DNA from 4 places in the Metallumcola ferriviriculae genome. Region 4 is predicted to be linked to each of the others. Evidence: riboswitches for the same ligand, from Rfam matches in the RefSeq annotation. Region 4 holds a riboswitch; each other region holds the start of a gene.
The links. A riboswitch is a leader RNA that binds a small molecule or an ion and turns the genes downstream of it on or off. The one in region 4 is predicted to bind cyclic di-GMP.
Positions count from the first base shown of each region.

Region 1 (7,786 bases), 350 kb from region 4:
AGGAAGAGCTAGCAGTTAATGATGACGCGACGGTAACCTTAGTAGAAACCTTTGTGGCTGACCCAGAACTGACCATAACTAAAGACGCCAGCCCAACCCAGGCTGAGGTAGGAGATACAATAACATACACTATCATCGTGGAGAATACCGGTAATGTAACTTTGAACAATATAGCAGTAACTGATGATATGTTAAGTTTGAATGAGATAGTTACCGAATTGGCTGCGGGAGCAAGTGAGACCCTTACCGGCAGCTACGAGGTGCAGTTAACAGACTTCAATAATGAAACGTCCAATCTGGTTAATACTGCGACTGCATCAGTCACTTATGAGCAGGAAGAGCTAGCAGTTAATGATGACGCGACGGTAACCTTAGTAGAAACTTTTGTGGCTGATCCAGAACTGACAATAGCTAAAGGAGCCGACGTAACAGAAGCAGAGGCAGGGGATACAGTAAACTACACAATTACAGTGGAGAACACCGGCAACGTAACCTTGAGTAATATAGCTGTAACAGATGCAATGTTAGGATTAAATGAAGTAATTAATGAGTTAGCCGTAGGGGCAAGTAAAACCCTTACCGGCAGCTACCAGGTGCAACCGGAAGACTTTAACGGTGAGGCAGCAACACTAGATAACACTGCTTATACTTCAGTAGATTATGACGAAACAACTATTTCTAAAGATGCTACTGCATCTGTGGATCTAGTCAGCAGTGGCGGTGGTGGCGGCGGTCATCACCACCACTCAAGCCATAACCCCACTGCAGTGGATAACGAGGCAGCTACGGACAGTAATAACTCAATAAATATTGACGTATTAGCAAATGATGATGATTCCAGAGGGCACTATTTAACAGTCATTGATGCAACTTATGGTAATCATGGGGAAACAATGATAAATGAAGACGGTACGATAACATTTATCCCCGAAACCGATTGGTCCGGAAGCGATCAATTTGAATACACCATCGAATGCTCTAGTGGAGATACGGATACGGCAACTGTTGACGTGACAGTTAATGAAAAGATAGCACTCGAGGAGACCAGTGACACCGAGGAAGATCAGATAATCGAAGTCTTCCCGGAACCACCCACAACTGGGCCTGAGCAGCCTCAACCATCAGCTCAACCGCCAAAAGACCTGCCGAATACCGGCGGCAGCTATTTATGGCCGGTCTTAATTGGAATTAGTTTGATTGGAGCAGGTTTACTCTTGCGGAGAAAAAAGCAGTTAGCTTAGGTTAAAAAGAAATTGGGCGCCATCTTGCTCGCCGCTTTAGCAGTACTTGGGGGGGCGGGCGTGGCGTCCCATTTTTTTGTGGAGGGAATCTTATGAAATGGTTATATCGGTTTTTAATAGTAGTGGGCATTGTTTTGGTATTCAGTCCTGTTGCCGCAGAAACTTATACATACTATCAGCAGGGAATCCTTAATAGTAAGCTGATGGCTGATGCTGGGCAAGTTGATGAGGAGGATCCCACCGTTGTTTATCCCGAAGAATTAACAACGGTGGAAGGGTTTAGCGAAAATAGCAGGGAAGAACTTCAAGTGAGTAAACCGGTAAAAGAAGAACCAATAAATGCTCCATTTAAATTAACCATCCCTAAAATTAAGCTAGATGCCGTGGTGGTTGATGGGGTGGGCAAGCAGGATTTGCGTAAAGGGCCCGGTCTTTACCCTCAGGGCAGCCTGCCCGGTGCACCGGGAAATGTAGCAATAGCAGCTCACCGTACTACATATGGCGCTTGGTTTAACCACCTAGATCGACTTGGTTCCGGAGATGAGATTACTATTTCTCGGGAAGGCCGCGATATTATCTACCAGGTCGAGAAAGTATTTACTACTACCAAAGACGACTGGTCGGTAATTGAGCCAATGGGCTATAATACCTTAACGTTAACCACTTGCGATCCGCCGGGATCCGTAAAAAGACGTTTAATCGTCAGGGCTCGGCAGGAGGCAGAGGGTGATGGCGACTAGAGAGTACTAGGGACGTTATCTATTTCAATACTATAGTCAAAGGAAATATTTAATTTACCGCCTTTATAGCTGCCGCTTATAGGCAGATCACCGTAATTCTGAATAATATAGTAACCTGCGGATAAAGAGCCAAAACGGCTGTTGGTAGCAGTGCCTAGGGTCGGGTCGACAGGTATCCAGCCTTGTCCCGGTAGGTAGAATTCGGCCCATTGATGTCTTTGTTTTTCTAATCGGGACGAAGAGCTAGTATCAGCTAAAACTTTCGAGTAGTGGGCAAAACCGTTAACGATCCGGGCAGGAATACCTGCAGCCCGATTTAATGCTACGAACAGGGAGGCATATTCTACACAAGTGCCTTCGCCTTCTCTAAGGCCGGCAAGTGCGCCTTTGTCTGCTGAGGATGCGTTAAGGTTATATTGCAAAGAGTCTCTCGTATAATCATAGGCGGCTTTGGCAAATGTTAAAGTTTCACTGGTGGTTTTCGGTTTACTATCGCCATTCAGTGCATTTGCCACTTGGCGTATTTTATCAGAATCGCTTTCAATCTTTTCTTCCTGCTGTAAATAATTTTGCAGCTGCTTACCGGTACTTTGATTGATTTCTTCTTTTTTCTTTGATAAAGAGAAGGGTATTAATTTAATAATATATGTTTGTTTGATAGGAAATTTCTCTCCCGCAGCCAGGCGTTTAACTTGAAGCCTGGCTTTTTTGTTGCCTCTTGTGGTTATAGTCTCAGAAATAGGTTCGATTGAATAAATTCTTGACAGTACTTTCTGGTACGGTGAGTTGATTTGGGCCATAGTTGGGATGTTTAAAGAGATATCCCGCGCAGGCTCAGCGCCGGAATTTTCCACCCAAACAGTAACCGTCAGTGCATAGGTTTCAGTAGTATCTGCAGAATTATCGGTATTAGAAAAAGCCGTCCTCGTAGGAAATACTAAGATGATAAAAGCGAGTGAAAGCGTAAGCACACTTTTAAAAAATCTAGCATTATTCATTTGATTTCCTCTCCCCCATAGAGACCTTATACCAATAAGAAAGCCTGCCACAGCAAGGCGCCATAACAGACCCAAATCAACAATATTAGTCGTTGGCGGCCCGGCTGCCGTAACTCAAAATGAGTTTTAGACCCGTAGCTTTGCGTCCCTGTCTTTCGACAAGTTTGCCTTTATCGGACAAGCTTTGTCCATATTTTACCAATAAACTACTTATTTGTCTACAATTAAATAAAAAATTTATCAACTTAAATTTAGAAGGAAAAAATTCAAGGGGCATAGATTATTCTTTAACAGAATAACTTGTACAGGCGGTCCAAAAGTAATATGTCAGAAATTTCATTATTATCTTGACAATAATTGAAAGGGTTAATTATAATGGACACAGAATGAATCTTCATTCAGTAATAATGGGGGTGTTTACTTTGGAGGAAAAAAGAGGCGGGCAAAAGTATGATGCGATTTTGCAGGCCGCCGTAAAGGTCTTTGCCCAAAAAGGTTTTCACCGATCTCGAGTCAGTCAAATTGCTGAGCAAGCAGGTATCGGCGATGGTACGGTCTACCTTTATTTTCATAATAAGGAAGACATCTTAGTTTCACTTTTTCAAGAGCGCATGACTGATTTTGTTTACCATTTGAGGCGCCGTTTAGAGCATACCACAACGTTTTATGATACGTTAAAAATCTTGATTCATTATCATTTTGAAGTGATGGAGTTCAATCCCGATCAAGCAATAGTGACCCAATTTGAGCTGCGACAGCAAAATGCAGACATTAATGAAGGGATATCTCCATATTTACGCAAGTATTTTCGCATAATCGAGGAGGTGGTGGATAGAGGGAAGAAACAGGGGTTTGTGAAACAGGACATACCTACTGTGGTGGCCCGAAAAATGATTTTTGGCACCATCGACGAGGTAGTGACAGACTGGGTTAACTGTAATTGCACCGATTTTCTGAAAGAAATGACAGAAATTGTTTACCAGCTATTGATTTATGGCTTATTGGACAGCAAAGCAAGTGAGAGGGGAAACTTGTAAAGGAGGTTGAGATGAATATGCAGATTAAGAGTGCAGCGGTATTAGGAGCAGGCATAATGGGTAGTACCATAGCGGCGCACCTGGCGAATGTGGGTATTCCAACATATTTGCTGGATATCGTGCCCAGGGAACTGACAGAGAAAGAAAAGTCTCAGGGTCTTACTATGGAAAGTCCTGCCGTACGTAATCGCCTGGCAGCCGGTGGTAAACAGGCACTACTAAAGGCTAAGCCTGCACCGCTCTACAGTAAGACGGATGTTGAATTAATAAATGTGGGTAACTTTGAAGATGACTTAAAGGTTTTGGGTGAAGTTGATTGGATCATTGAGGTTGTAGTGGAAAATTTGGCTATCAAGAAAAAACTATTTGCCAGGGTTGATGAGTACCGCAAACCCGGTACTATCGTAAGTTCCAATACTTCCGGTATTTCTATCAATGCAATGATTGAGGATATGCCGCAGGAATTTAAAGAACATTTCCTCGGAACTCATTTCTTCAACCCACCGCGGTACATGAAGCTTTTAGAGATTATTCCTGCCAAGGAAACTAAGCAGGAAGTAGTAGACTTCATGATGCATTTTGGCGAGCGGGTACTCGGCAAAGGTGTTGTCTTGGCTAAGGACACCCCAAACTTTATTGCCAACCGCATCGGTACTTATGGCTTGATTGCTACCGCCAAGGAAATGCAAGAAAGAGGGCTGAGCATATCCCAGGTTGACGCAATCACCGGCCCGGCTATGGGTAGACCCAAGAGTGCGTCTTTCCGAACTTTAGACATGGTGGGTCTGGATACCTTTGTCCATGTGGCTAATAATGTGGTGGAAAACACGGACAGCGCGGAAGAAAAGGCAGCTTTTGACGTACCGAAATTTATGCTTGATATGGTGGATAAAAAGTGGTTGGGCGATAAGAGCGGTCAAGGGTTTTACCGTAAGGAAAGAACGCCTAAGGGTAAGCAAATTTTAGAAATTGATTACAACTCTATGGACTATAAGCCCAAGGAAAAGGCCGGGTTCGCTTCATTGGAAGCTGCTAAAGCCGCACCGGGAAGCAGTGTAGATAAGTTGAAGATGCTGATATACGGTAAAGATGAAGCAGCGAAGTTTGCTTGGGAGACCGCTAAGAAAGCGCTGCTTTACACTGCGGCTAAGATACCCGAGATCGCCGATGATATAGTCAGTATTGATAAAGCGATGAAGTGGGGCTTTAATTGGAAGATGGGACCATTCGAAACATGGGATGCCATTGGTGTTGAAAAGTCCGTAGAGCGAATGAAGCAGGATGGAGAGGATTTGCCGCCACTTGTTGAAAAACTCTTGGCAAAAGGGTATAAGTCCTTTTATAAGAAGGATGAAGGCAGGTTATATTATTTCGATTTAGAGAGCGGCGGCTATAAGCCAACTATCGAAAAGCCTGAAATCATCCAATTGAAAGAAATGAAAAAGGCAGATAAAGTTATCAAGGCTAATTCCGGTGCCAGCCTTATCGATATGGGCGACGGCGTTGCATGTCTTGAGTTCCATTCTCCTAATAACGCCATTGGTGCCGATATAGTGCAGATGATTAACTACGCTGTGGAAGAAGTGGAGAAGAACTATGAAGGGTTGGTAGTCGGTAATCAAGGCAAAAATTTCTGTGTCGGTGCAAACTTGATGCTTTTATTAATGGAAGCTCAGGATGACAATTGGGACGATATTAACTTCATTGTTAAAGGATTTCAGGACGCCTGTATGACATTGAAATATAGCCAAAAACCTGTGGTAGCGGCACCTTTCGCTATGACCTTAGGCGGCGGCTGTGAAGTAATGCTTGGAAGTCACCGGGTGAGAGCGGCTGCAGAAACTTATATTGGCCAAGTTGAGAGCGGCGTTGGTCTTATCCCCGGCGGCGGTGGCAACAAAGAGGTGCTTATACGCTACACCGAAGGAGTAACTGACCCCAAAGCGGACCTGCAGCCATATGTAAATAAAGCATTTGAAATGATTGCCATGAGTAAGGTTGCCACCAGTGCTAAGGAAGCTCAAGATATGAACCTGCTTCGGGACACTGATAAGATTACCGTAAATCAAGATTACCTGCTTTACGATGCCAAGCAGACCGTCCTCGCTATGGCTCAGGAAGGATTTGAACCGCTGCGTCCAAAGAAGCTGCGCGTGGTGGGCGAGACGGGTTATGCTGCTCTTAAGCTTGGTGCCTATACGATGAGAGAAGGCGGTTTCATCAGCGCACATGATGAAAAAATTGCCAACAAGATATCTTACGTCTTAACTGGCGGGTCCGTACCGGCTAATACATTGGTTACTGAACAATATCTGCTGGATCTCGAGCGGGAAGCATTCTTAAGTCTTTGCGGTGAGCCAAAATCTCAAGAGCGGATGATGCACATGTTGAAAACCGGGAAACCGTTGAGGAATTAAGGAGGGGAGAAGCTATGCAAGAAGCTGTAATAGTCTCAGGTGTTCGAACTGCAGTTGGCAGGGCCCCTCGGGGTACTTTAAAGAACTATCGCCCTGAGGATATGGGTGCACAGGTGATTAATGAAGCCATTAGCCGTGCACAGGGATTAAAACCTGAAGAAATTGATGACATAGTTGTTGGTTGTTCTTTCCCCGAAGGTGAACAGGGAATGAACATGGGTAGAATACTGGCCCTGCGGGCAGGTTTGCCGGAAACTGTACCCGGTTTTACCATAAATAGATTTTGCTCTTCCGGGCTTCAGTCCATTGCCATTGCCGCGGAAAAAATCATGGTAGGCTGGGCAGATGTTGTGATAGCCGGTGGTGTGGAGAGTATGAGTCAGGTGCCCATGGGTGGTAATAAAATTGCTCCTAATCCGTATTTAATGGAGCACTATCCTTCGGCATATTTAGGCATGGGTCTTACCGCAGAAAATGTGGCTCAGCGATACGACATCAGTCGAGAACAGCAGGACGAATTTGCAGTGAGAAGCCACCAAAGGGCGGCAGCGGCCATTAAAGAGGGGCGCTTTAAGGACGAAATACTGCCTTTGCAATTGCCGATAAAAGAGATGGTAGGAAATAAGGTGGTAGAAAAGACAATTACCTTTGACACCGATGAAGGGGTCCGGCCGAATACCAGCATGGAAATATTGGCTAAGCTGCGCCCGGCATTTCATGTAAAAGGCAGTGTCACAGCAGGTAACTCTTCTCAGACCAGTGATGCCGCAGCTGCACTGGTGGTCATGTCCAGGGAAAAAGCTGATAAACTGGGCTTAAAGCCTTTAGGCGTATTTCGTTCTTTTGCTGTGGGCGGAGTGCATCCTGATGAGATGGGCATTGGTCCAGTAGTTGCCATTCCTAAGGCGGTTAAATTGGCCGGCATTAACATCGAAGATGTTGATTTATTTGAACTGAACGAAGCGTTTGCATCACAGTCACTCTATGTAGTGCGCGAGCTTGGTATTGATATTGACAAGGTCAATGTCAACGGCGGTGCTATTGCCTTGGGTCACCCGTTAGGGTGCACCGGCAGCAAGCTGTCGGTAACCCTGCTCAATGAAATGCAGCGCAGAGATGCAAGGTATGGCGTTGTTACCATGTGTATCGGCGGCGGTATGGGTGCAGCCGGTGTCTTCGAAAGAATATAAACCAAAAAGGAGTTAAGAGGGAGGGGAATTAAATGTCTGGAGAGTTTGTCAAGGGCGGTAGTTTTATAATTGATGGGGCGAAACCCCAAGATGTATTTACCCCGGAGGATTTCACCGAAGAACATAAGATGATTGCCGAAACCGCCGCCAGTTTTGTGGCGGG
Region 1 is NZ_CP121694.1:1,550,948-1,558,733, forward strand. Features, by position in the region: gene MFMK1_RS07755 (DUF7507 domain-containing protein) at 1-1,241, shown strand, start outside; gene MFMK1_RS07760 (sortase) at 1,334-1,981, shown strand; gene MFMK1_RS07765 (transglutaminase-like domain-containing protein) at 1,978-2,979, opposite strand; cyclic di-GMP riboswitch class I at 3,071-3,158, opposite strand; gene fadR (fatty acid metabolism transcriptional regulator FadR) at 3,402-4,016, shown strand; gene MFMK1_RS07775 (3-hydroxyacyl-CoA dehydrogenase/enoyl-CoA hydratase family protein) at 4,028-6,433, shown strand; gene MFMK1_RS07780 (acetyl-CoA C-acyltransferase) at 6,448-7,623, shown strand; gene MFMK1_RS07785 (acyl-CoA dehydrogenase family protein) at 7,656-7,786, shown strand, end outside.
Region 1: linked by a shared signal. The riboswitch ahead of MFMK1_RS07765 (transglutaminase-like domain-containing protein) and the one ahead of MFMK1_RS06060 (S-layer homology domain-containing protein) in region 4 are both predicted to bind cyclic di-GMP.

Region 2 (7,786 bases), 210 kb from region 4:
CATGTGATATTTGTGGAGTTACAGGTTATTATCAACGAAAAAAGGACGTAGTTTGTTTAAACTGTGATGTTATTATCAGTACACCAACAATTGGTTTTACCGGTGGTTGTAATCCTATTCCTATTAAGTATAAAAAGAATGAACAAGATATTATTATATTTACTGATGAACTGGAACAACACGTTGAGGTCTTTAAACAGTAGGGGGGGTGGCTGAATGTTTTTACGTATGCTTAAAAGGTCCTTTTTGAAAAGCGGGCGCACTAAGCTGCTGGCGATTCTGACCATTGCGCTTGGTGCATCGTTAGCCAGTGCGGTGCTAAGTACTTCTTTGGACATAGGCGACAAAGTCAATAAGGAATTAAAAGGCTATGGGGCGAATTTAATGGTACTTCCCCAAGTGGATACCTTACCGGTGCAGATACCAGGCATGGCCCTGGATCCACCGGCGGAACAGCGTTACATTCCGGAGGACCAGTTATCTCAAATTAAAATGATATTTTGGCGCAACAACATTCTTGACTTTGTGCCCTATCTTTCTGCAGGAGCCGCTTGGCAAGGCCAGGACATAGAAGTTATAGGCACTTGGTTTAACAAGGACCTTGTGATACCTACAGGCGAGACGGTTACTACCGGTGTTGAAAATTTAAAATCATGGTGGGAAGTTACCGGGGATTGGCCCGCGGATGAGCAGAAAGGGGAAACTTTAGTTGCTGAGCCACTCGCAGTTAAAGCGGGAATAAAGCCGGGTGACACTATGAAGGTGCAGTTAAATTATGGCGGTGAAGAATTTCGAACAGTGGTGCTAAAGGTATCGGGTATAGTAGACACTGGCGGCGAAGAAGGTGACCTTATTTTGTCGCTGGATTGGCTCCAGACCCAGGTTAGTCGGGAAAATCAGGTGGAGAAGGTAGAAATTAGTGCTCTGACCACTCCGGAGAATGAACTAGCGAGGAAAGCAGAACGAGACCTGGAAAGTCTTAGTGGCGAAGAGTTTGAGAGATGGTACTGTACGGCATATGTAGAAAGCATTGCTTATCAAGTGGAGGAAGCTATCCCTGGAGTCTCTGCCAAGCAGATACGTCAGGTTGCTCAGTCAGAGGGAAAGGTGCTGGGTAAGATACAGATACTGATGGCTCTGCTCACGGTGGTGGCTTTAGTGAGTTCTGTTTTAGGTATTTCCAACCTGATGTCAGCCAGTGTGCTGGAACGCAGTAAGGAAATTGGTTTGATGAAGGCGCTAGGCGCCAGCGGTTTGCAAGTGGCTCTTATTTTTTTAGCAGAAGCTGTATTGCTGGGTTTAATCGGCGGTACCGTCGGTTATGTGGTGGGTTTTGGCTTTGCGCAAATAATTGGGCAGACGGTTTTTTCCGCCGCTGTTACGTTTAAATTACTTGTAGTACCGCTGGTACTTCTATTATCTGTGGGAGTAGGCATTTTGGGTACTGTGTTGACTATGGGTAACGTATTAAAACTGCAGCCGGCAGAAGTGCTGCACGGGAGGTGAGCCTATGGGAAAGACCGATATGTACCTGCGTTTAATTAGAGGCGCGGTACTTAAAAGAAGATCACGAATATTGATATCTCTGCTGGCTGTTGCTCTTGGTGCAGCGGTGGTATCTGCAATGGTAAGTGTTTACTATGACATGGAAGTGAAGATGCATAGAGAGCTCAGAACCTATGGTGCCAATGTCGCCGTGGCTCCGGCCAGCGGCCAGCAATACATAGGTCAGGCAGAATTAGAAAGATTAACAGCCTCTGTACCTAAGAATAAATTGATAGGGTTTAATTCATATCTGTATGGCGTTGTGACGGTGGATGGTCAGCGATTGGTCGCGGCAGGGACACATTTTGACCAGGCGACCAAGGTTAGCCCTTATTGGAAAGTAGAGGGAGCATGGCCGTCAGCCGGCAAGGTGTTGGTTGGTAAAGCTGCTGCGGAGAAACTACAAGTTAAAGTGGGGGATAAACTGCTGCTGGCAGCTGAAAAGAGTACTGGCCGGATGGCACTAGAAATTTCCGGTATCTTAAGTACTGGCGCGATAGAAGATAACCAGCTATTCATGGATATGGAGATGGCCGAAGGACTTTTTGGCTTACCTGGTCAAGTAAATATTGCGTATGGGAGTATCCTTGCAGATGCCCAGTGGGTGGAAAAATGGGCTGTGAATAATTCTGACTCTAAAACTTATGACGCAAGGCCTATTAGAAAGATTTCTCAGGCGGAAGGTAATATTTTGGAAAGAATTAGTGCCTTGGTATACTTGCTAGTGATAGTTATTTTAGTCTCTACTTTATTATGTTTAGCCAGTACGGCTATGGCTATGGTGCTGGAAAGGCGGCAGGAAATTGCCCTTAAAAAGGCACTAGGTGCTGACAATGTGTCGATAATGAAAGAGTTTTTTGGTGAAAGCATTATTCTTGGAGTGGTGGGTGGTTTTCTTGGTTGGCTGCTTGGACTGGCGCTGGCGCAGGCCATCGGCTATAGTGTTTTTTCGTCAGGAGTGACAGTTCGCTGGCAGGTGATGCCTGTAGTGCTGGGGACAGCAGTATTGTTAAGCTGCTCAGCAAGTCTATTACCTATTAGAAAGGCAATCGCAGTGCAGCCGGCGGTAGTGTTGAAAGGTGATTAAGAAGGAGGAGGAAAATGGATCCAATTTTGTCTTTAAGTAATGTATCCAAGATATATGCTTCTGTTCATGCCTTGGATGATGTCAGTGTCAATGTTGATGAGGGAGAATGGGTAGCGGTGATGGGCCCTTCCGGTTCTGGAAAGACTACCATGATGAATGTGATCGGTTGTATGGACGTTCCGACCCAGGGCGGCGTCCGTATCAATGGGATTGAAACGGGTAAATTAACGCCTCGGCAGTTAACTAAACTGCGGCGGGAAAAGATAGGATTGGTTTTTCAGCAGTTTCATCTGGTGCCGCACCTTACTGCTGTGGAAAACATTATGCTTGCACAATATTATCACAGCATACCTGATGAAAAGGAGGCACTGAAGGCCTTGCAAAGGGTCGGGTTGGTGGAAAGGGCGCAGCACCTACCAAAACAGCTGTCTGGTGGTGAGCAACAGCGGGTCTGCATCGCTCGAGCACTGATTAATTACCCGGACATTATCTTGGCAGATGAACCTACCGGGAACCTTGATAAGGTCAATGAGCAGATTGTGATAGACTTATTTAAAAAGCTTCACCAGGAAGGACATACTATTGTAATGGTGACTCATGATCCTAAAATGGGGCAGCTTGCCCAGCGGCGAATTGAATTAGAACACGGTAAAATTTTGCGGATTGGGGCGGTTAATAAGATAATTATGTCTGGGTAACCGGGCGTGGCTGCAGCGTTTTTGCTAAACTAAATGTGGGCCATACCAAGGGCATCAAGCTCCATTCACGTGCTTCTTATTATTTTGAAGTGGCAGGAAGTTTTATAAAGAAAATTGTACCCTTATCATGGTCTGTTTCAAACCAAATCTTTCCGCCATGTTTCTTTATTGTCACTTGAACCATGTAGAGACCCAAGCCGTTGCCGCCCTGCCGCTCATAAACAAAGGGCTCGAAAAGGGTTCCTTGAATATTCTCTGAAATTCCTGGCCCATTGTCTTCAATTTTAATCGAAAATTCATTATTCAGAAAGCTGGTAGAAACAAATAATTTTCCTCCGGAATCTAACACTTGCACAGCATTTAAAAGCAGATTGTAGATTGCTCTTTTAAAGGCTTTAACCTGCAGCGTAGCAAGAGCTTCACCCTCTATTGAACTAGTAAGAATTATGCCCTTGTATTTGCACAAAAAAGCTATTTCTCCAAGTACTTGTTGCACTACGTTACTGGGGTTTTCCTCTTCAAATCTTTCTTCGCTATATAAGCCCAGTACGTCTTCCATCATATCCGCCAGGTAGTCTATTTGTGCAACAATTTCTCTGAAATATCCCCGTTCTTTTTCGGTGACCGCATTTGTTACGCCCAACTGACTGATACCTTTAATAACAGTCATAGGATTTTTCAAGTCATGTACGGCTGTTGCCAGTAATTTATCCGTTGAAGCTGAGAGGTTACTTTTAGTTATAGCTTTCTCAGCATGGCGGTCAATAAGAGTCTGTTCAATTGATCCGGCAGAGGTTAAGGCTGATATAAGTTTTATTGGGTCAGGGAATTCCGCAGGAACAGTGACACCTATTGCACCTATAATACTACCTTCTTTATTTCTGAGGGGAACGCCCAAACATCTATAAGAATGATATATTAAACAATAGTGGTCTTCGCCGCATACTATTACAGGTTCCCCAGTAACTAAGGCGGTACCGAGACCGTTATTTCCTATCGTTTCTTCGGCCCAATTAGCTCCTAGACAAAGAGCTGTATCTTCCCCACCCAGTTTTTGGGGAGTGCCATATGCGTCAATAATCCACCCTTTATTATCGGAAAGTACCACCATATGGTGAGTGCCATATAAGCTTAAAGAAAGTTGCTGTAAATACGGCTTTGCTGCTTCAATTAAATCTTTGTTTGCATCTCTTTTCGCCCGCAGTTCTTCTTCACGCAGGATTTTACAATTAACGTTGCCAGGGTCTATACCAAGTTTTTTACAGCGTATCCATGACTCTGCCGTAAAGCGTTTTATATTTGTTTTTTGGAGTACAGCTTCCCATTCTTTAAGTTCTTCATTAGTCTGAGGATAATGAAACTTATAGGTTACCATCTTTAGCATGATCCTCCATAAACATATTTTTAACTTCCGGCCCCAGAGATGTTGCCACGGTTATGGGGGGGCACGCTTCTTGGGGAGGGGTTTCAGGCATTTTCCCAGGATGAATTGCTTCCAGTATGAAGTTGCATTAATGGGGAATATTTTTCTGCTGTGGATATCGCCCCAACGTGTTTTGGTATAAATCTAGACAGGGGATCGTATTCATTTTTTAATGGTGGGAATATTTTTTAAATGGTTTTTCCATGCAGATAATCTCTATAAATTTATTAACCAAATAACTATCAAATTGAATATTACTATTATTTTTAAGTTCATTAAAACAGTCTTTTAAAGATCGTTTTTTTTGGTATGGTCTTGCGGATATCATTGCATCAAAGGCGTCAGCTATACTAATAATTTTTGCACCTAACGAAATCTGGTCCCGGTTCATTCCGTAGTACCCAGTACCGTCCATTTTTTCGTGATGTTGACCAACAATAGGCAATATATTAGACGCCCATGGATATTTGGTTAAGGCAAGCATTCCGTTCTTTGGATGTAGTTTTACCAGTTCCCATTCTGTATGTGTTAGCTTGCTTGGCTTATCAAGTATAGCAGTTGGTGTATATATCTTACCAATATCATGCAACAAAGCTCCTAGGGTAATTTTTACTAGTTCATTATGAGAAAGCTTTAATTTAGCAGCTAATAAGTAGGAAAGCAGCGAAACATTTAAACTGTGTTGAAAGGTTAGGAAGTGGTACTTATTAATCTTTTCTATCAACGTTACTATACTTTTAACAGCAGTTTCGTCAAATTCAGCTTCCTTTACTTCATTAATTTTTAGTTTGTTTAAGACATAGAATAAATCGGGCACAGGAAACGCTTGTTGTCGTAAAACAGGAATCAAGATACTTGCTCCTTTCGGCAGCTCGGCAGCCATAGTTTTCACCGTAGGCCCATAGCTTTGCGCCCTTGTCTTTCGAACAAGTTTGCCTTTATCGTAATATCATGCATAACAATATTTTGCCAAATTCGACAACACTGTTCAACCTAGTGGTTGCATATAACCATCTATCGTGCTTAATTAACCAATTGTCTGGGGTGTTAAAGCAAGTTGTTTACAGGGATGTTAATTTTAGGATATTCTTTCGGCCCAGCTAAAGTCTATGAAAGTAATAAGTTCACCCCTTCAATTAGAATGAAGGGGTGAACTCATTTTTCAGCTTTTCAAATTGATACCTGCTCATTAAGGCCTTCTTGTCATAATTCAAGAACTCAATTTCGTAAGACCTATTGCCTAAGTCAATAACTTTTAGTATCTTTTTTTTGTTTACAATGAATGATTGATGTACTCGCAAGAAAACATCCTTATCCATGGCAGTTTCCATTTCGTTAAGCGTCTGTTGAACTTTACAAATATCGAAGTCGGAATGTACTAATGCCTCTTTTCCTAACTTTTCAATAAAGATAATATCTTGCGGATCAACAAAAAAGGTTCCGTGTTTATTTTTTAAGATTAGTTTACCACTTTTTTCTTTTCTTCTTTTTAGGCGTTGGGCAAGCGAAGACAACACATCGTTAATCTTTTCTTTTTTTATTGGTTTTAAAATGTACTCAAAGGGATGTACCGCAAAAGAATCAATAGCATACTTAGAATAACCGGTGATAAAAACAAATTCCATATCTGGATAGATATTGTACAACATTTTTGCCGTATCTATTCCGTTTAAGTTTTCTTCTGCGTTCAATTCTATATCCAACATTGCTACATTTGGTTTATATTTGTATGTCAGCTCAATGGCTTCCTTCCCACTTGAGGTAGCTATAACTTCTGATACTAGTGGACTTTGCTGGATAATCTGTTTCAGGTATCTCTTTGTATAGTGTTCATCTTCTAGAAGCAAAACCGTAAACAACACAATATCAATCCTTTACTTTAAAGCTTCAGGAACATCGGGTTCGTATAGTGACCACCAACTTTGTGTACTTACACCCATCAGCGCAGTAAACAGCGCTACTGAGGCCAGACTGGATAGGCTCCATACTTTAATTTTTTTCAACATTAGTTTTCACCTCCTTTATTTGGTATATCTAATAAATTATCAATAAATCTAATTGGTTTATACCCGAAGGGTGTCATTAGCAACGAACTAGCACCCAGACCCACTAAAAGGGCAAAGGCCTCCTGCCTTCTATCAAACATTAACAATATCAAGGAAGCGGTTACTATTCCCAGCAAAATTCTTATTGTCTTGATCTTTTGTTGTGCTCTTAATTTAGGATTAACGATGGTTTTTTTTTCAGTTCCTGCAGGGACCCAGCGGTAAACTGTTTGGGCAGTCACCAGCGTCACAAAGAGAAGAAAGAAGAGTAGAAAATTATCAGTTACGTTTACCAGTGACAACCGAGCTAATATCAGCAGCATCAGCACACCTAAAACCAGGCATCGTAGGTAAGTACTCAAATGTACGCCGCCGCCAAAAAGGCGCATTGGGATAAATGATAACAAAACAAATAACATTGGCCAGCTGATGCCCAAAAAGTATGAAAGGATAAGCAGGCTGATTAACTTAGTGAAAGAGCCTAAAATAATTTCCAGGCCGTATGCATAAACCTCGATTTGTTGATCAGTTTCAATATTGTGACTAATGGCTTGCGCCAGAACTAAGGACAGCTTTTTTATCACCTTTATCACCCTTCACTGGTATGGAGACAATAAAAGTAGTTTTTTCTTTTAGAATGACTTTTATATTTCCATTGTATTTTGAAACCAATTTTTTCACCAAATGTAAGCCATAGCCTCTGGCTTCCGAAAGTTTTGTAGTATAACCGGCATTAAATATTTTGGTCGAATTTTTTTCCGATATAGTCACTCCACTGTTGGAAACATAAAAGTTGATATAACCATTTTCCTTTTTTATCTCTACGGAGACGCGTTTTTTGCCTTTAAGTGGTAACACAGCCTCCAATGCGTTATCTATCAGATTACCTAAAATGCTGCATAATTCCCAAGAATTTACATGAAGACGGGACAAATCACATTTTACGTTAAAAGCAAATTCAATCCCTTTACTTTCCCCGACCTGTTGT
Region 2 is NZ_CP121694.1:988,488-996,273, forward strand. Features, by position in the region: gene MFMK1_RS04955 (Fe-S-containing protein) at 1-203, shown strand, start outside; gene MFMK1_RS04960 (ABC transporter permease) at 217-1,506, shown strand; gene MFMK1_RS04965 (ABC transporter permease) at 1,511-2,632, shown strand; gene MFMK1_RS04970 (ABC transporter ATP-binding protein) at 2,647-3,330, shown strand; gene MFMK1_RS04975 (ATP-binding protein) at 3,410-4,714, opposite strand; gene MFMK1_RS04980 (HD-GYP domain-containing protein) at 4,923-5,636, opposite strand; cyclic di-GMP riboswitch class I at 5,617-5,700, opposite strand; gene MFMK1_RS04985 (LytR/AlgR family response regulator transcription factor) at 5,890-6,615, opposite strand; gene MFMK1_RS04990 (cyclic lactone autoinducer peptide) at 6,628-6,759, opposite strand; gene MFMK1_RS04995 (accessory gene regulator ArgB-like protein) at 6,759-7,382, opposite strand; gene MFMK1_RS05000 (sensor histidine kinase) at 7,342-7,786, opposite strand, start outside.
Region 2: linked by a shared signal. The riboswitch ahead of MFMK1_RS04980 (HD-GYP domain-containing protein) and the one ahead of MFMK1_RS06060 (S-layer homology domain-containing protein) in region 4 are both predicted to bind cyclic di-GMP.

Region 3 (7,786 bases), 280 kb from region 4:
AATTTCGGCCAAAGGCAGGCCATACTTTTTGATGCCGCCCGATCCCTGGGGGTAAAAAGATATAGTTTTACCCGTAAAGATTATCAAAAGGGCCGCCTGGTCATCATGATAGTGCCTATTGAGGGCGAAATTGAACGCATGATTCGAACGGTTAAGAACACTCCATTATTGGAAGCCATTCGGAAAACACCACATGTAATGGATACCAATCTGGCAGGGAGGGAATAATCCGTGAGCGAAAATATAGGAAAACCTAAGGCAGAAATTTTGGCTATAATCACTTTAAATAAAGAACGGGTGTTAGGCGGTAAGCAGCTGACCCTGTTAGCCCAAAATGAAGAGGAACAAAAAAATATGACTCTGGAAATTGCCAAAGGAATTAAGGCAGATGTGATAAAGATGAAAACCGGAGATTACTTGATAGTACAGGTATAAAACCACAGTGAAAACTATCAGGCCAACGGGCAAACCGCTGGCCTTTTTTGTAAGTTGTAAATTTAGGTTATGGATAGTTTCCTATTAAGTGCGAATGGCATGAAATTCTTTTATTTTTTAGCTCGATTGCCCGGCCAATACAGCTTTCACTGCATTTTTTATTTCTTCATAACCGGTACACCTACAGAGATTTGATTGCAGCCAGGCCTGGATAGTTAGGTCGTCCGCATCGGGATGAATTGTTGCTAACGAGTGACATACCATTAAAAATCCTGAGGTACAATAGCCGCATTGAAACGCCCAATTGTCTACAAAAGCTTGTTGGACAAGGGCCCCTTGTAACCCTTCCACAGTAGTTATCTCATGATCCACCGCCTCTACTGCCAGCATCAGACAGGACTTGATGGGCCAACCATCAACCAGCACCGTACATGCACCGCAATCCCCGTTTTCACAGCCTGGCTTTGGTCCGGTAAGGCCTAATTGGTTACGAAGAGCGTGAAGCAGTGGCAGTATCGCTTCATGATAAATAATGGTGCCGGCGATATTTCCCCCCAAGGTAATTTTACCCTGGACCGAATGATCAGCAATCCTTCCTCCTGCAGCACCCAGCATGGGGAATAAGCCGGACTCGCCAATGTCCGTCAAGGTTACGCCTGCGCCGATTACTAATTGATCTCCCTCAAATTCCATCTTTCTGCATTCGGGAATTCCCTTGATGTCAATCACAGCCTTAGTAAAGAAATTATTTACCCTGGCCATGGTAATTATCTCCGTACCGCCGCCGTAATAGACCGGCTTTTTCCCCTCCGATTCCAAAACACGATATATTTCCAGGGCCTCTTCAAGGAATTCCGGCTTATAGTATTCAAAATCATGAGCTATCACTGCATGCTACCCCCTTTTTGTTTCCATATGGCTTCCGGAGTAAGCGGCAAAAAGTTTAGCTCAACCTGGGCTGCAGATGATAGTGCATTGGCCAATGCCCCTCCCATAAGTAAAATCACGCTGATTAACTTCACGGAGTTCCGCCAAGTTGGATCGAAGTACTGAAAAACTACTTTTCCTTCATTCTGGTAGAAGCTGATGGCGCTGCCGACTATATATGAAGAAGCACTACAGGATATTGACACTTATGCCGATTGGAAGCAAAATTTTTTCTCAATTAAATCCAACGACTGAGTTAGCTATCGAAAGTTTAGATATACGCTCCGTTAAGGACATAGCAACTTTAAAGGGCTTTTAGACAAGTTACAAGTGACCCTGCAGCTCGCCGCCGCAGGGTCACTTAATATTAGTATCATTTAATTCTTCTGTCATTTAGGAAATTGTCACTCCTTTGTCACCGGTTAGATACCCGGTATTGATACCCCTTTTTCAGCCAAAAAGTTTACCTTTAAGTACCTCCCAGCTGCCTAATGCTGAAGCAGCTACAAGCAAGCTGTTTAGAAAATAAAGAAGTAAATCCCGTAGATTGAACTGGCCCGTGGCCATAGATGTAGAAATAATAATCAAGTATGCTACTGCCAAGGCCATCCAGCGTGTTGGCACACTTCTTATCGGTCCCATTCCTTTTAAAAATTCCACAACCAAAACAGTCGCTGTAACCGCACCGGCCAAAGTACCTAAAATACCATAGGTAAACATTTAAATTCACCCCCCTCCAAAGTTTTTTAAGTAAGTTCACCTTACCCATACCTTGATGAGAGTTAAACTAGGGGTCTAAATAAAGCTTATCATAACCATGGAATGCCCGCTTCTAACCTTGTACCAAACCTCCATTTGCTTGTCTAAAACTTCACATATATACACCGAATCTAAAAGTATTAAAAGAGCAAGTTCTAAGTCGGGCGGCGATGAAGGTGGTACTATTAGGATAAACCGCAGAAAATAGGGCTTTATCACTCTAAATGTAGGAAATAAAACCTATCTTCTTGCAGGAAAAATATACCTAATAATGGAATTTACCTAAGTAAGAGAATACAAATCTATCTCGATAATGGCAAACTCGCTAAAAAGCGGGGGCGCAAAGCTATAGGGCCTAAACCCTTAGGGGCATGGCAGCCAGTTGCCGAAGGATGTGCAGACTAATGAGGCTATCCTTTCGGGTAGTTTTTTTCATTGAAGGTAATTTTGACGGAGGTGAACAGGTTGAGCACAGTTGCAATTAAAAAATCTGATAAACCTATAAATTCCATCAGAAAAAAGATTATAAATAAACTTGCATTAAAAATCGAACGTAACCTCATCTTTCTTGAAACAAATGATATTGTCTTTATTAGCCGCAAAAATAGGAAGACTATAATCTATGCTACCGATGGCAATGCAATATACATTAATGAAACTCTGGAAAACCTCGAACAACGCTTGAGCCAGGAAACATTCTTCCGATCACACAAAAGTTATATCATTAACCTCGATAAAGTCGTGGAAATTCAGCCTTGGTCCCGAGGAAGTTATCTTGTAATTTTCAGTAAAACAAGGAATGTGGCGTACATGACTGCCGATAAATATAAAAAATTACAGGAAACTTTAAACCTGGAATAAACCCTTTCGGAGAATTAATCCTTTTTTGGTAGAAACATTTTGAAACCTAACTACCCCAAATGCAAATACTATAGAAAAGTCATTTAAATGGAGGTGCTTAACCGCATGAAAACTCGTAATACCACAAGCTGGGTAGTTACAGGTTTAGGAGCTGCCGTAACCACTGTCGGCGTGACAGCCTTTTCCGGGCCAATTGCTGCCGGGATAGCTGGATTTGGTGCAGCTCATGTTGTCCTTGGCGTTTTAGACATGTACAGACCTACTATTAAAAACAGATAATAAAATAGGTGATCCCCTGTAGTTGCCTTTAGCTGCCGGGGATCACCTATTTTTTATCAAAATCAATTACATTTCTAAGTTATTTCCCAATAATCCTAACCTCATGACGCGGTCAATAAAAAAAATACGGGGAGTTTCCCGCAATTTTTCTCTACCCATGGCACTTCTGGCAAATATCTCTAGACGGCAATTTGTCATTTTTATCTGGGTCATGCCCAATACCCTTATGGCAGCTGACACAGGTGAATTCCATTGCGAAGTGCTTTTCGTTGTGAGGGCCGCCCTTACCTTTAATATCGTGGCAGGCTAGGCACCTTTGAGAAAATTCCCAGGTATCCGCTTCGGCTTTCGGCTCGATCTGGGGGTTAGTAAAATGTACGTATACTTCCCGTAATCCCTTTGCCTTAGTCCTTATTAAGCCGTCTATTCCGGGTTCAGCGTGGCATTTGAGGCATGAAATATCCTGATGAAAGCCGGTCTGCCATGCTTCATAGACCATGCCCATCTCATGGCAGTTGTAGCAAAAGCGCGGCTGCGAAGAAAATTCCACACCAAGAATTGTCACTGCGATAAGTAAAAATCCCGAAACCAGGATTATCAATTTTAAATTTCTTTTAGCCACTTTACTGCCTCCCATTTTTGTGCTTTATCTAGTCTTAATTTTCCCTGATTGGCATAAAGCAGACTGCAAAGTATTTGACATAGATGCAAAGTAATTCAATATAAAAGAAAATCTTGTTTTTTTGGAATTATTCTCTAGACAAGTTTGTTGGCCACGGTCAAAACGCTGAATTATATGTCGAATACTGTCTATACTAATGGCAAACGCCGCGTTGAAGGAGCTTTTGGTGCATGATCAAATTCTTATTAAAAGCATTGGGGTATCTCGGCATTATTTTTCTTTTTGGCATAGCTGCATTTTTTGCAACTTATGGGGCTACATCCTCCACCGATTTTTGTAAAAGCTGCCACGAAGTTAAACCGTTTGTAGAGTCTTGGGAGCAGTCCCCGCATCAGGAAGTTCACTGTTTCGGCTGTCACGAGTACCAGCGGCCAGGAGGCTTCATCGAGTCAAAAGCACGAGGGTTAAGCTATCTTGTCGCCTATTATACCCAAAAAGACCCTATACCTGTGAAAGGTATTTTTTATGAAAGCAAGTGCATCTCGTGCCATTTAGGCAGCAATAAGGATTTTCCTGAAGCACCGCTCCTGCCCAAAGAGCCTGTGGATCATGGAGACCTTATCACCCGGCAACGACCGTGTACTGAATGTCATCAGAACACCGGCCATGAACATTACTTTGGTCTCGAAGAAAGATTGGCTAAGTAAAAATCCTTGGCTTAAGCAGGTCCAAATTTAATGAAGGCTTGGCGCATACTGCCTTCACGCACAGCCGGGTTCAGCGGGTGTGGCAGTATTCCTGACCGGCATAGACGAAAAAAGAGAGCGGCTTTGCTTTTTAGCCGCTCTCTTTCCGATTGCATTATTATTTTGTTTAGCCCAACATTTTTTCCAAATCAGCTTTTGCATCGCCACTGGTGAGCTGTAGATTGAAGTTGTCCTGCAGCACTTTTACTACTCCTTCAGTGAGGAATTCCGGTGCTTTAGGCCCTACGTAAACGTTCTTAACTCCAAGGCTAAATAATCCTAAGAGAATAGCCACGGCCTTTTGCTCAAACCAGGAAAGTACGATGGACAGCGGCAGATCGTTGACACCGCAGTCAAAAGCATCAGCAAGAGCCAGGGCAATTTTCACCGCAGAGCCGGAGTTATTACACTGCCCTAAATCAATTAGACGGGGAATGCCATCAATGTCACCAAAGTCAAGGTCGTTAAAACGGAACTTACCGCAGGAAGTGGTCAGAATTACACAGTCCTTGGGTATCGCTTGTGCAAGTTCTCGGTAATAATCATGACCCTTTAGCGGTGTATCGCAGCCGGCAACGACAAAGAATCTTCTAATCTTACCAGCTTTCACAGCTTCAACAATCTTGCCTGCCAATGGCAGCACATTCTCATGATGGAAGCCAGTCATAAGACTTTTCTCGGATTCTACGTTGACAGCAGGCAGCGATAGTGCCTGCTCGATTACTGGCGTGAAGTCATCATTCTCGATCTTTTGTACCCCTTCCAAGCCGGCAATACCATACGTAAAGAAGCGGCCACCGTAATTGCTGCTTTCCCGTACCGGTAAAACACAGTTAGTAGTACCTAGAATGGCGCCAGGAAACTCTTCAAACAGTTTCCGCTGTTTCACCCAGGAACCGCCGACGTTACCTTTCAGATGAGAGTATTTTTTTAGCTCCGGATAACCATGGGCCGGCAACATTTCAGAGTGAGTATAAATGTTAATACCTTTACCTTCTGTCTGCTTTAATAGTTCCTTCAATGCATATAGGTCGTGACCAGTGACCAAAATACTTTTACCTTCAACTCGATCTTGAGCTACTTTCACCGGCTCAGGTATTCCCAGTAGGTCAGTATGCGCCCGGTCCAAAAGGTCCATCGACTTGACAGTGGCCGAACCTACCTTTAACGCCATACCAATAGTGTCATCTACATTAAAGTTTGTGTTGGTCAAGGTACTGAACAAAGCTTCCTGAGTTATGGCATCCACCTCTGGGTCGGTATAACCTAACTCACGGGCGTGGAAGGCATACGCAGCTACACCTTTTAAACCAATCATGATAGTATCCTGTAAACTAGCCAAATCCTCACTTTTCCCGCAAACGCCAACCTTGGTGCACCCACCTTTGGGTGTCTGTGAACACTGATAACAAAACATTAATAACTACCTCCTTGAAATATGTTTTATTTTGGTTTCGTTAACCCTCACCTATATCATAAATACAATTGGGAGTTATGACTGTGACAAAAGTCACTAGTCCACTATGTAATAGTACGCAATATCTAATTGGGCAGAACAATAAACCAGCTTTATCGCCTTTGGCGCATTTTGTAGGCAGGCTTCTCATGCCGCTGAATTTACAAGCCCTAAATATCCAAAAAAAATAGGCAGCGATCGCTGCCTAAATCATTTGTTCAACTTTGTGTAACACCTGTTCCGGTGACTGTCCCACACTGTTAATGATGATCGGGCTGTCCCCCGGTGCAACGCCGTCTTCAACTTCAGACCCGGACCAGTACTGCATCACCACCACGTCCACAGGATCCTGATTAATCATCAAGTCTACAACCGGGTAACCATGCTCTTTCAATACTCTGGCCACATCGCCATTGGCATCCTGCACCGCAATCCGCGGTAACATAGAATCGCCTCCTTTAGATCTGTCTGCTTCTAGCATCACCCCGAACCGGCAATCTATACAAAACAAAAAAAGCATGACCCTCCCGCGGGAAGGTCTTTAACGCCAGTTATTTCTCTTCATCGATTACGGCATCGTAAAAGTCTTTTACGTCCTTTTTAAACCTGGAGGCGCAGTCAGGGCAGACGCACCAGCAAGCTTCTTCGGTATTATCCTCTTTGTTCAAAATCAACGTACAGGTAAAATTTGATTGTACCTCACGACCACACATATCACAACTAGCACAGGCAACAGTTTTTTCTTTAGTCATGGTAATACCTCCTTAAGAAATTTGTTAATTCTATTATATCTGAGGTAACCTAATGTTAGAGTGCGTGGCCGCACAAGCATAATGTGGTATTTCTCACACTTATAGCCTGTATGTATGATATTATTTATAATATATTGTAGTTTAGGAAAATCACTCAAGGAGGTAGTTATTTTGAAAAAATGGCGTTGTACTGTTTGTAATTACATTCATGAAGGGGAAACTCCGCCTGATGTTTGTCCGGTATGCGGCGTGGGCCCGGAAATGTTTGAAGAGGTTAAGGTTGAAACAGAGCAGGAGTTGATGACTGCTGAAGAAAAAACTAATGCAAAACCAGCTATTCGGAAATTTACATACGGCCTATTTGTAATTAGTTCAAAAAAAGGCGATAAGGTCAATGCTCAAGCCGCAAACACTGCCTTTCAAATCACCAATGACCCGGCCAAAATAGCCATAGGCATTAATAAGAACAATCTTACCTGGGAATATATTAATGAAAGCGGCATCTTCGCGGTTAATATCCTCGGCCAAAACCAGATTGACACGGTTAAGCACTTTGGCTTCCAATCCGGGAAAAAGGTTGATAAGTTCTCTGATGTGTCCTACACCACTGAAAAAACCGGTGCGCCTCTGCTTACAGAGTGTACCGCTTGGGTTGAGTGCCAAGTTGAACACCAAATTGATGTAGGTACCCATACCATCTTTGTAGGCCAGGTGGTCAATGGCGCAAATTTAGGTGATGCAGAACCCCTTACCTATGCTTACTATCATCAAAACAAATAACAACCACAACCGACAGTTAGCTGCCCATAAAAAAATCCGGGGAAATCAGTCCCCGGATTTTTTATACTTAATTAGCCAGCAACATCCTATCGTTGGCCATTTTATTTCCACTAACCTTTTCAAACATACGCATCAAGTCATCTACCTTAGTTTTCTGTTTCTGCTCATG
Region 3 is NZ_CP121694.1:1,483,310-1,491,095, reverse strand. Features, by position in the region: gene MFMK1_RS07435 (YIEGIA family protein) at 1-228, shown strand, start outside; gene MFMK1_RS07430 (capping complex subunit for YIEGIA) at 232-435, shown strand; gene MFMK1_RS18470 (2Fe-2S iron-sulfur cluster-binding protein) at 553-1,323, opposite strand; gene MFMK1_RS07415 (hypothetical protein) at 1,320-1,457, opposite strand; gene MFMK1_RS07410 (hypothetical protein) at 1,813-2,082, opposite strand; cyclic di-GMP riboswitch class I at 2,427-2,511, shown strand; gene MFMK1_RS07405 (LytR/AlgR family response regulator transcription factor) at 2,587-2,982, shown strand; gene MFMK1_RS07400 (hypothetical protein) at 3,088-3,261, shown strand; gene MFMK1_RS07395 (cytochrome c3 family protein) at 3,413-3,883, opposite strand; gene MFMK1_RS07390 (NapC/NirT family cytochrome c) at 4,114-4,590, shown strand; gene hcp (hydroxylamine reductase) at 4,757-6,046, opposite strand; gene MFMK1_RS07380 (YkuS family protein) at 6,291-6,530, opposite strand; gene MFMK1_RS07375 (hypothetical protein) at 6,637-6,837, opposite strand; gene MFMK1_RS07370 (flavin reductase) at 7,009-7,617, shown strand; gene MFMK1_RS07365 (ABC transporter ATP-binding protein) at 7,685-7,786, opposite strand, start outside.
Region 3: linked by a shared signal. The riboswitch ahead of MFMK1_RS07405 (LytR/AlgR family response regulator transcription factor) and the one ahead of MFMK1_RS06060 (S-layer homology domain-containing protein) in region 4 are both predicted to bind cyclic di-GMP.

Region 4 (7,786 bases):
TCCGTTACTCCGGCAAACGTATATGACGGAACTGTTGCCTTGCCGCTGATTGAAAAATTATTTGAGAGTTTTGGAGACCTCTTTAAACCCCGATACTATGCCATGGACTCTGGATATGACTTTAATTACATCTATGATGCTATAGTAAATGACTATCAGGCTAAACCAGTTATAGCTTATAATCCACGAGGAAGCAAAAGCGCCCCCGAAGGGTTAGATAATGATTTGCAACCCATTTGTTCCGCAGGCTATAAGATGGTTTACTGGGGTACAGATGGTGACTATATCAAACTAAGATGTCCTCATGTATGCGGGAAAGTCGATTGTGTCCACGGATCTAACTGGTGTTCCAACTCTAACTACGGTTATGTTAGAAAGGTCAACTATAAAAAGGAACCCAGGTTTTATAGCTATCCGTTCAGAGGTACAGAAAAATGGCAAAGCATCTACAATCAAAGAACAGCAGTTGAACGATGTAACAGTAGACTTAAAGAATATCTCAATCTAGGAAATATCAGGGCTAAAGGGATTAAAAAAGCTCTAACCCACTGCCTCTTAAACTCAATTGCTTTAGTTGCTGGGACAATAGCAGCAAACTCAGGCCAAAGCAAACTAAAAGTTGCTTAGCACTACCTGTGGATAATTCAGTACTTTAAAAAAGAAAATATTTTAGTTATCCACAGATTAAAAGTGGGTTTAGTATTTATTGCATTTTTTGAACTATTTTTGAGAAGTTGCAAAAAGTTAATTATGCAATTTCCTCAGTTAGAAACAAAACCTCTTATTTGGCCAAGTAAGGTACAAAAAAAGAGACCTTTTACCTTGACATTATCCCTATCAAGGTAAAGGTCTCGCTTTAGCTAAGCTAAGGTAGCACCGGGCTTTCCAGCCGCAATGTCGACACTACCACCAGTCTTGGTGAGCTACTCCCCTTTACAAACCAATATTAACTTTTCTGAACAATAATGATTATAGCATGCTCAATAAACTCTGGCAATAAAAATAACCCGAGGCAGCATAGCTAAATATGGAAATATCGGGCTCAAAGTAGATAGCAGGGCCCATCTATATTCCATTTTTCACACGAAACTATTGACATTAACCTTATCTTTTGGTATATAAAAATAGTGTTAGCACTCAGAAGAAGAGAATGATAGAATTAAAGGAACTGCTGAAAATTAAGAGGAGGAGATTCATTTGACTAAAAAACAGTTTAGAGCTGAATCTAAAAGATTGTTGGATTTGATGGTCAACTCTATTTATACCAACAAGGAAATCTTTTTAAGGGAACTAATTTCCAATGCCAGTGACGCCATCGATAAAATTTATTACAAGGCTTTAACAGATGATTCTTTAAGCTTTAATAAAGAAGACTATTACATCGAAGTAGCTGCCGATAAGGATAACAGAATATTGAAGGTATCCGATACTGGTATTGGCATGACAAAACAAGAACTGGAGGAAAATCTGGGAGTAATTGCAAACAGTGGCTCATTGGCATTTAAAGCAGAAAACGCAGGAAAAGATGGCCATGACATTATCGGACAGTTTGGAGTGGGATTTTATTCGGTTTTTATGGTTGCAGAAGTGGTAACTGTGATAAGCAGAGCATTGGGCAGTAATGAGGCTTATAAATGGGAATCAAAGGGTGCGGACGGTTACAACATTGAGCAGTGTGAAAAGAGCACAGTGGGCACCGATGTTATTCTTAAGATTAAAGAGACTACGGCAGATGAGAATTTTGACGAGTATTTAGAGGAATATCAGTTAAAATCCACTATTAAGAAATATTCCGATTTTATCAGGTACCCGATAAGAATGGAAGTTAGTGGGACAAGATTGAAGGAAGGCAGTGACAAGGAATACGAGGAATACAGCGAAGAGCAGGTCATCAATAGTATGGTACCTCTTTGGAAAAAGAACAAAAACGAGCTTAGTCAGGAAGATTATGACAACTTCTATGCAGAAAAACGCTATGGCTTTGACAAGCCGATAACACATATTCACATAAGTGCCGAAGGTACGGTCAGTTACAAAGCAATTTTATATATTCCGGAAACAATGCCATACGATTTCTACACAAAAGAATATGAAAAAGGCTTGGAGTTATATGCAAACGGTGTTTTGATTATGAATAAGTGTGCAGATCTGCTGCCTGACTATTTTAGCTTCGTCAAAGGAATGGTGGATTCAGAAGATTTGTCTCTTAACATTTCCAGGGAGATGCTGCAGCACGACAGACAGTTGAAACTTATCGCTAAAAATATCAAGACTAAAATCAAGAATGAATTAGAAAAGATTTTACAAAATGATAGAGAGAAGTATGAAGAGTTCTACAAATCCTTTGGCAGACAGCTAAAATATGGAGTCTACAGTGAATTTGGGAGCAACAAGGATATTTTGCAGGACTTACTGATGTTTCATTCGTCAAAAGAACAAAAACTTGTCACTTTAGACGAATATGTATCCAGAATGTCTGAAGAACAAAAATACATTTACTATGCCTCGGGAGAATCAATTGAAAGAATTGAGAAACTGCCACAAACAGAACTTGTTTCAGATAAAGGCTATGAAATCTTATACTTTGCTGATGATATTGACGAATTTGCTATCAGTATTTTAAGTTCCTATAAAGACAAGGAATTTAGATCGGTTTCTAGCGGTGACTTGGGTCTTGACACCGAGCAAGACATAGATCCCTCTGACGCGGATAAGGGCAACGAAAAATTATTTGATCAGATGAAAGATATCCTGTCAAACAAAATAAAGGCTGTTAGGGCCTCAAAAAGATTAAAGAATCATCCGGTATGTCTCTCAAACGATGGTGAACTAAGCATAGAAATGGAGAAAGTATTAAAATCTATGCCCAATAATCAAAATGTGCAAGCAGACAAGGTTTTGGAAATTAATCTAAATCACGAAGTGTTTCAAATACTAGAGGAAGCTTACGAAAAAGATGAGGATAAGTTTAAGCTGTATACAGGTCTGCTGTATAATCAAGCATTACTTATTGAAGGGTTGCCGATAGATGATCCGGTGGAATTTACAAACAATATCTGTAAAATAATGGTCTAGGCAAAAGCCGCTTTCAAGCCTTAGTGCTTGAAAGCGGCTTTTCCTTCTTCTGAGACATCGGTGGGTCATACCGCCATATAAGAATTATCTTCTAGCCTTGTTACTCGTCACGAGACAACTCCTAGGGAAGGGAAATTAATCCAGGATAAATTGAAGGAATATTGTGAAAATTGTAGAATTGTGTAGAAGAAAAAGGAATGATTTGCGTAGCTAAGTAACGCTCGGGTTAGCTGAATAGCGCCTTAAGTGGTATTAATAAAATACCAGTAATTAATCAGGGAGCTAAGTATTAGGCGAAAGCATGAATGGGGGTATAGAATGAATGTTGCTATTTGCATTTACTTATTGCTAGTGGTTCTTTTGGGAATAGTGGGTATTTTAAAAACAAAGACATTTGAGGACCACGTGGTTGCCAACAGGGAGCTGCCTTGGGGAATTGCAGCCTTAAGCATAGCTGCTACTTTAATTGGGACGGGAGCGACCTTGGGTGTAGGAGAAATGGCCTACAAAATAGGGATTTCCTCCATGTTATATCCGACAATTTTAGGTGTCTCGTTATTAGTTTCGATGTTTGTCGCGGCTGCTCGTTTTCGAGCATCAAACTGTTACACGATACCTGAACTTCTGTCTGCGGATTATGGTGAAACCTCACGTTACGTGTTGGCTGTAGCGACAATCTTGCGTTGGGTTGGGCCGACAGCAGCTCAATTTCTCGCCGCCGGGGTAGTATTAACAAGTATCACGGGCTGGGATTTAACTATTACAATTATAGTTAGTGCTTGTGTTATTCTCTTTTATACAATATTGGGAGGCATGTGGTCGGCCTCAATTACGGATGCACTTCAAGTGATTGTAATTTATATAGCCTTAGTATTGCTGTCTACGTTGACTATAAAAGAGTTTGGCGGAATGTCGCAACTATTAAGTAAACTACCATCAGAGTTCTCATCTTGGACTAACGTCGGAATTGTGCCACTGACGTCCTGGCTGGGAGGACTTATTTCTCTTGGTTTTGTCAGCCAGCCATGGTTACAACGTTGTGCATCTGTGACAACGCCTAAGAATGCAGTAAAAGCGGGGATTTTAGCAGGACTCTTAGTGTTGCCGGTAGGTTTACTATCAGCCTATGTTGGAGTGTTGGCTAGGGTTCAGTTACCTGGCTTAGATGCAAAAGCTGCAGTGCCAGCGGTGATTATGAATACCTTTTCTCCTTTTGTTGCGGGTATTTTTGTGGCATCTATCATTGCTGCTGCTATGTCGTGCGCCGATTCTTGGATCCATTCCTCCGCAACGTTAATGGTAAAAGACATCTATTTGAGGATTAAGCCTAATGCCTCTTCAAAGGAAGTTTATAGAATGACGGTTTATTCGACAATTTTTGTCGGTATTCTTGCTTTGGTTTTGGCCTTGATGTGGAAGGGTGGTATTATCATGTTGGTAATGTTTACTGGTGTATGGTCATCTGTAATTTACATTGGTCCATTATTGGTATCTTGGTTCCTTCCTATTAAATTAAAGCCGAGAGTAGGTTTAGGTATTATGCTGTTTTTATTAGTGTTGGGACCAGTTTTACTATTTTCGCCGAATTATATCTTTAAAGTTCACCCTAACTTTTCATTAGCTATCATTGCTTTAGCTGTCACAGTTATTTCCTTATTAATCCCCGGTGCCACATATTCAGATCATAAAGAAACAGTCTACGATCAAAGTGAAGTTGAAGCATAAGTTACTTACTTGAACAGAGAGTCCCATGGCTGGCTAAAAAGCTAAATCCGGATTAACAATAAAATATTACCCGAATGTCCCAACAAGGGGGACGGTTCCTTTCTAGCTATGAATTAGGCGGATGCTTTTAGGCCATTAATATTTTGTTAAATATTAATGGCCTTTTTTAGTCACCCGGCATGGCTCAGTCTGATCATATTCATAAAAAACGACCTAATACGACAAATTTTTAGCAAATAATAGCAGGTATACCTAATAATGTGTTGAATAAAATACTTGTTTGTTAATTTTTGTCGTAGTTTCCAAGGTGTACTTACTTTGTAAAACGATAAGGCAAACCTGCTGAAAGGCAGGGGCGCAAAACCGAGGGCCTAAGACTTCTATCATGGGGTTATGGTAGCCGGCTGCCAAGGAGGTACTGTTTTTTTTATGCTTTTTTTACACCATTAATTTTTTACCTAGGCTAAACAATCGAAGCGATTTTTGCTATCGGAAATGCATCACTACATTATGACAGCATAACTAATCATATTTGGGGGTATCAACATGAAAAAATGGACAGGGACAAGAATCTTAGCTGTGGCGCTATGTGTTGCGTTGCTATTGCCGTACACCGCTTTTGCTATCAATAGTGGCGATGGCGATTTATCGAAAGGGACGACGGTTATTACCGAATTGCTGCCGCTTGATGATACGGTACTGAAGCAAACCGTCGCGTATGACACCCCGGTAGAGGCCTTGGCCCTGCCCGATACACTAAACGTCAAGGGTTATGTCTATGATGGAACGGTGACTGAACCTGTGTCTGAGACCATGACCATTGAAAGTGTAGGCTGGACGTCAAAACCAAAATATGATGGTGCTGCGGGAGAATATCTGTTTTTGCCTGAGCTAACGGCCTATTCCGTTGACACTGATACCGTGCCAAGCATTTTACTAACGGTAGCCAACCAGGAAGTAAAATCGGTCGCTGGCGATATCTATAACATTGAAAACAATGTAGAATCGGTTACTAGCGATACATATAACACTGAAGATAATGTGGAAACGGTCATTGATGAGATATATAACATAAAAGATACTATTGACTTGGAAGCCATGAAAGCAGGTTTGGAGGAAAACCCCAAACCGATGACCTTAGATGATGCAATGGCAAGCTATGAAGTGCAGCCTATGCTAGATACCAAAGAGCAGACCTTTAAATCCACTGCGTTTATGACCCAAAGCTTCTTTACTATTAATTCAGTGCCGGTTACCACTTATCCGGATACCATTGTGGTAGGAAATGATAACGATAATAATGCTCATACCGGTGTGTCCGATGGCGATATGGATTCAATTATGTTTGGCTGGACGACAAACTATCCGATAGAGTTTTCCTTTACCCTGAATAATCTGCCTACGGAAAGTGCCTATATTGCTATTAAGGCTTATGATGTAGACGAGGAGTCCGGTGAGAAGGATTATGTGTTTATCAATGACGCCCCTGCCGGGTCGGGTTCAGCAGGAGCATCCATTGGGAATTTGTCCGGTAACAATGGTATTTGGAATACTACTGTGCTGCAAATTCCATTGTCCAAGCTGAGATTAGGCGAAAACTACGTTTCTATTAACATTTCCCCCGGCTGGATTGTCATTGTTGACTGGGCCCAGCTAATACTGGACGGTGGTGCGGTGGATACAAATATCTCCAACTATTCTATCCAGTTGGACGATGCGGTGCAAAACGGCAGCAACGTGGAAATTGCTTCAACAGTTAACATTGAACAAAGTGGATCGACAGATTACTACACAGAGTATACGCTGAATAATGAGGCCGGAGATAACCTTGACACCTATTTCGGCAGTGCCGTCAGTGAGGAATCCGCTTCCCTGGCCATGCCGCTAAATTCACCTACTGGTACTTACACTGTCACCGGGTTAATTAAGGACAAGGCAACTGAAACCATCAAAGCCAGCGATAGAATTACCTTTGAATTTGAAAGCGGTAAGGTGCCGGTATTTGGAGTAAGGATTGACCATACACTTTCGCCGTCCACTTTGACTAACGGGAGTGTCGCTATCCAGCTTGCAGTGGAAAATGTTGACCCCACGGTTATCAAGGATGTACAGGTATGGTATGGAAGCGCCAATATTACCGGCAGCACCAACGGCAGCATTACTACGGCGCATCAGACTGTTGGCGAAAACGGGACTTATGCCTTTGCAGCGAAATATATATTGAATGGTGAGCCGCGAATAACTAATTACAAGGTTACGGTATCAAATATCGACAAGGTCGCACCTACTATTAACGCTAGTGATGTTTCCGTTATGGAGGATGTGGAGGACGCTACTGTAACTGCTGCTATTAATAGCGCCATTACCGTCAGTGATGACGTTTCGCTTCCAAAGGATCCTTACACTATATCATCCATTAGCGGTTTTTCATCAACTCTGGCAGATAAAACTGTCACCATTACCGCGCAGGATACGGCGGGTAACGAAACGACCAGTAGCATTACCCTCTCGGTTGTACCCAAGCCGCTGCAGCTTACCCAGCATGACGTAACTGTAAATGAGGCGGCACTGACTGCCTCCCTGTCTGGGGTGCTCGATTATACCGGCGGACTTAATATTACCGAAAGCGGCTTTGTCTGGGGGATTTCTCAAAAACCCACCTACGAAGTGAACAGCGGCAAAACATCCGTGGCCGGAGCATTGAATAAGGGGGGCAGCATTAGTGCTGTGGCAGCAAGTCTTGTCCCAGGCGTGAATTATTATGTTCGTGTTTTTGTTAAAGCGGATGGTATCTATTACTACAGCGACCAGAAGAGCTTTGGCATCGGCGCGCCGCAGTACGGCAGTTTCAGCGTGAGTGCTGATGCAGGGGTTATACCTGCCGGCGGCGGCACCGCGGTATTTACCGTCAGCCGCCCTTCCAATCAAACTGAAGGCAGCCAAGTTGTTTATTTCCGCACTGCTAACGGTACGGCTATCGGCGGCG
Region 4 is NZ_CP121694.1:1,198,408-1,206,193, forward strand. Features, by position in the region: gene MFMK1_RS06045 (transposase) at 1-627, shown strand, start outside; gene htpG (molecular chaperone HtpG) at 1,198-3,075, shown strand; gene MFMK1_RS06055 (sodium:solute symporter family protein) at 3,394-4,800, shown strand; cyclic di-GMP riboswitch class I at 5,123-5,212, shown strand; gene MFMK1_RS06060 (S-layer homology domain-containing protein) at 5,347-7,786, shown strand, end outside.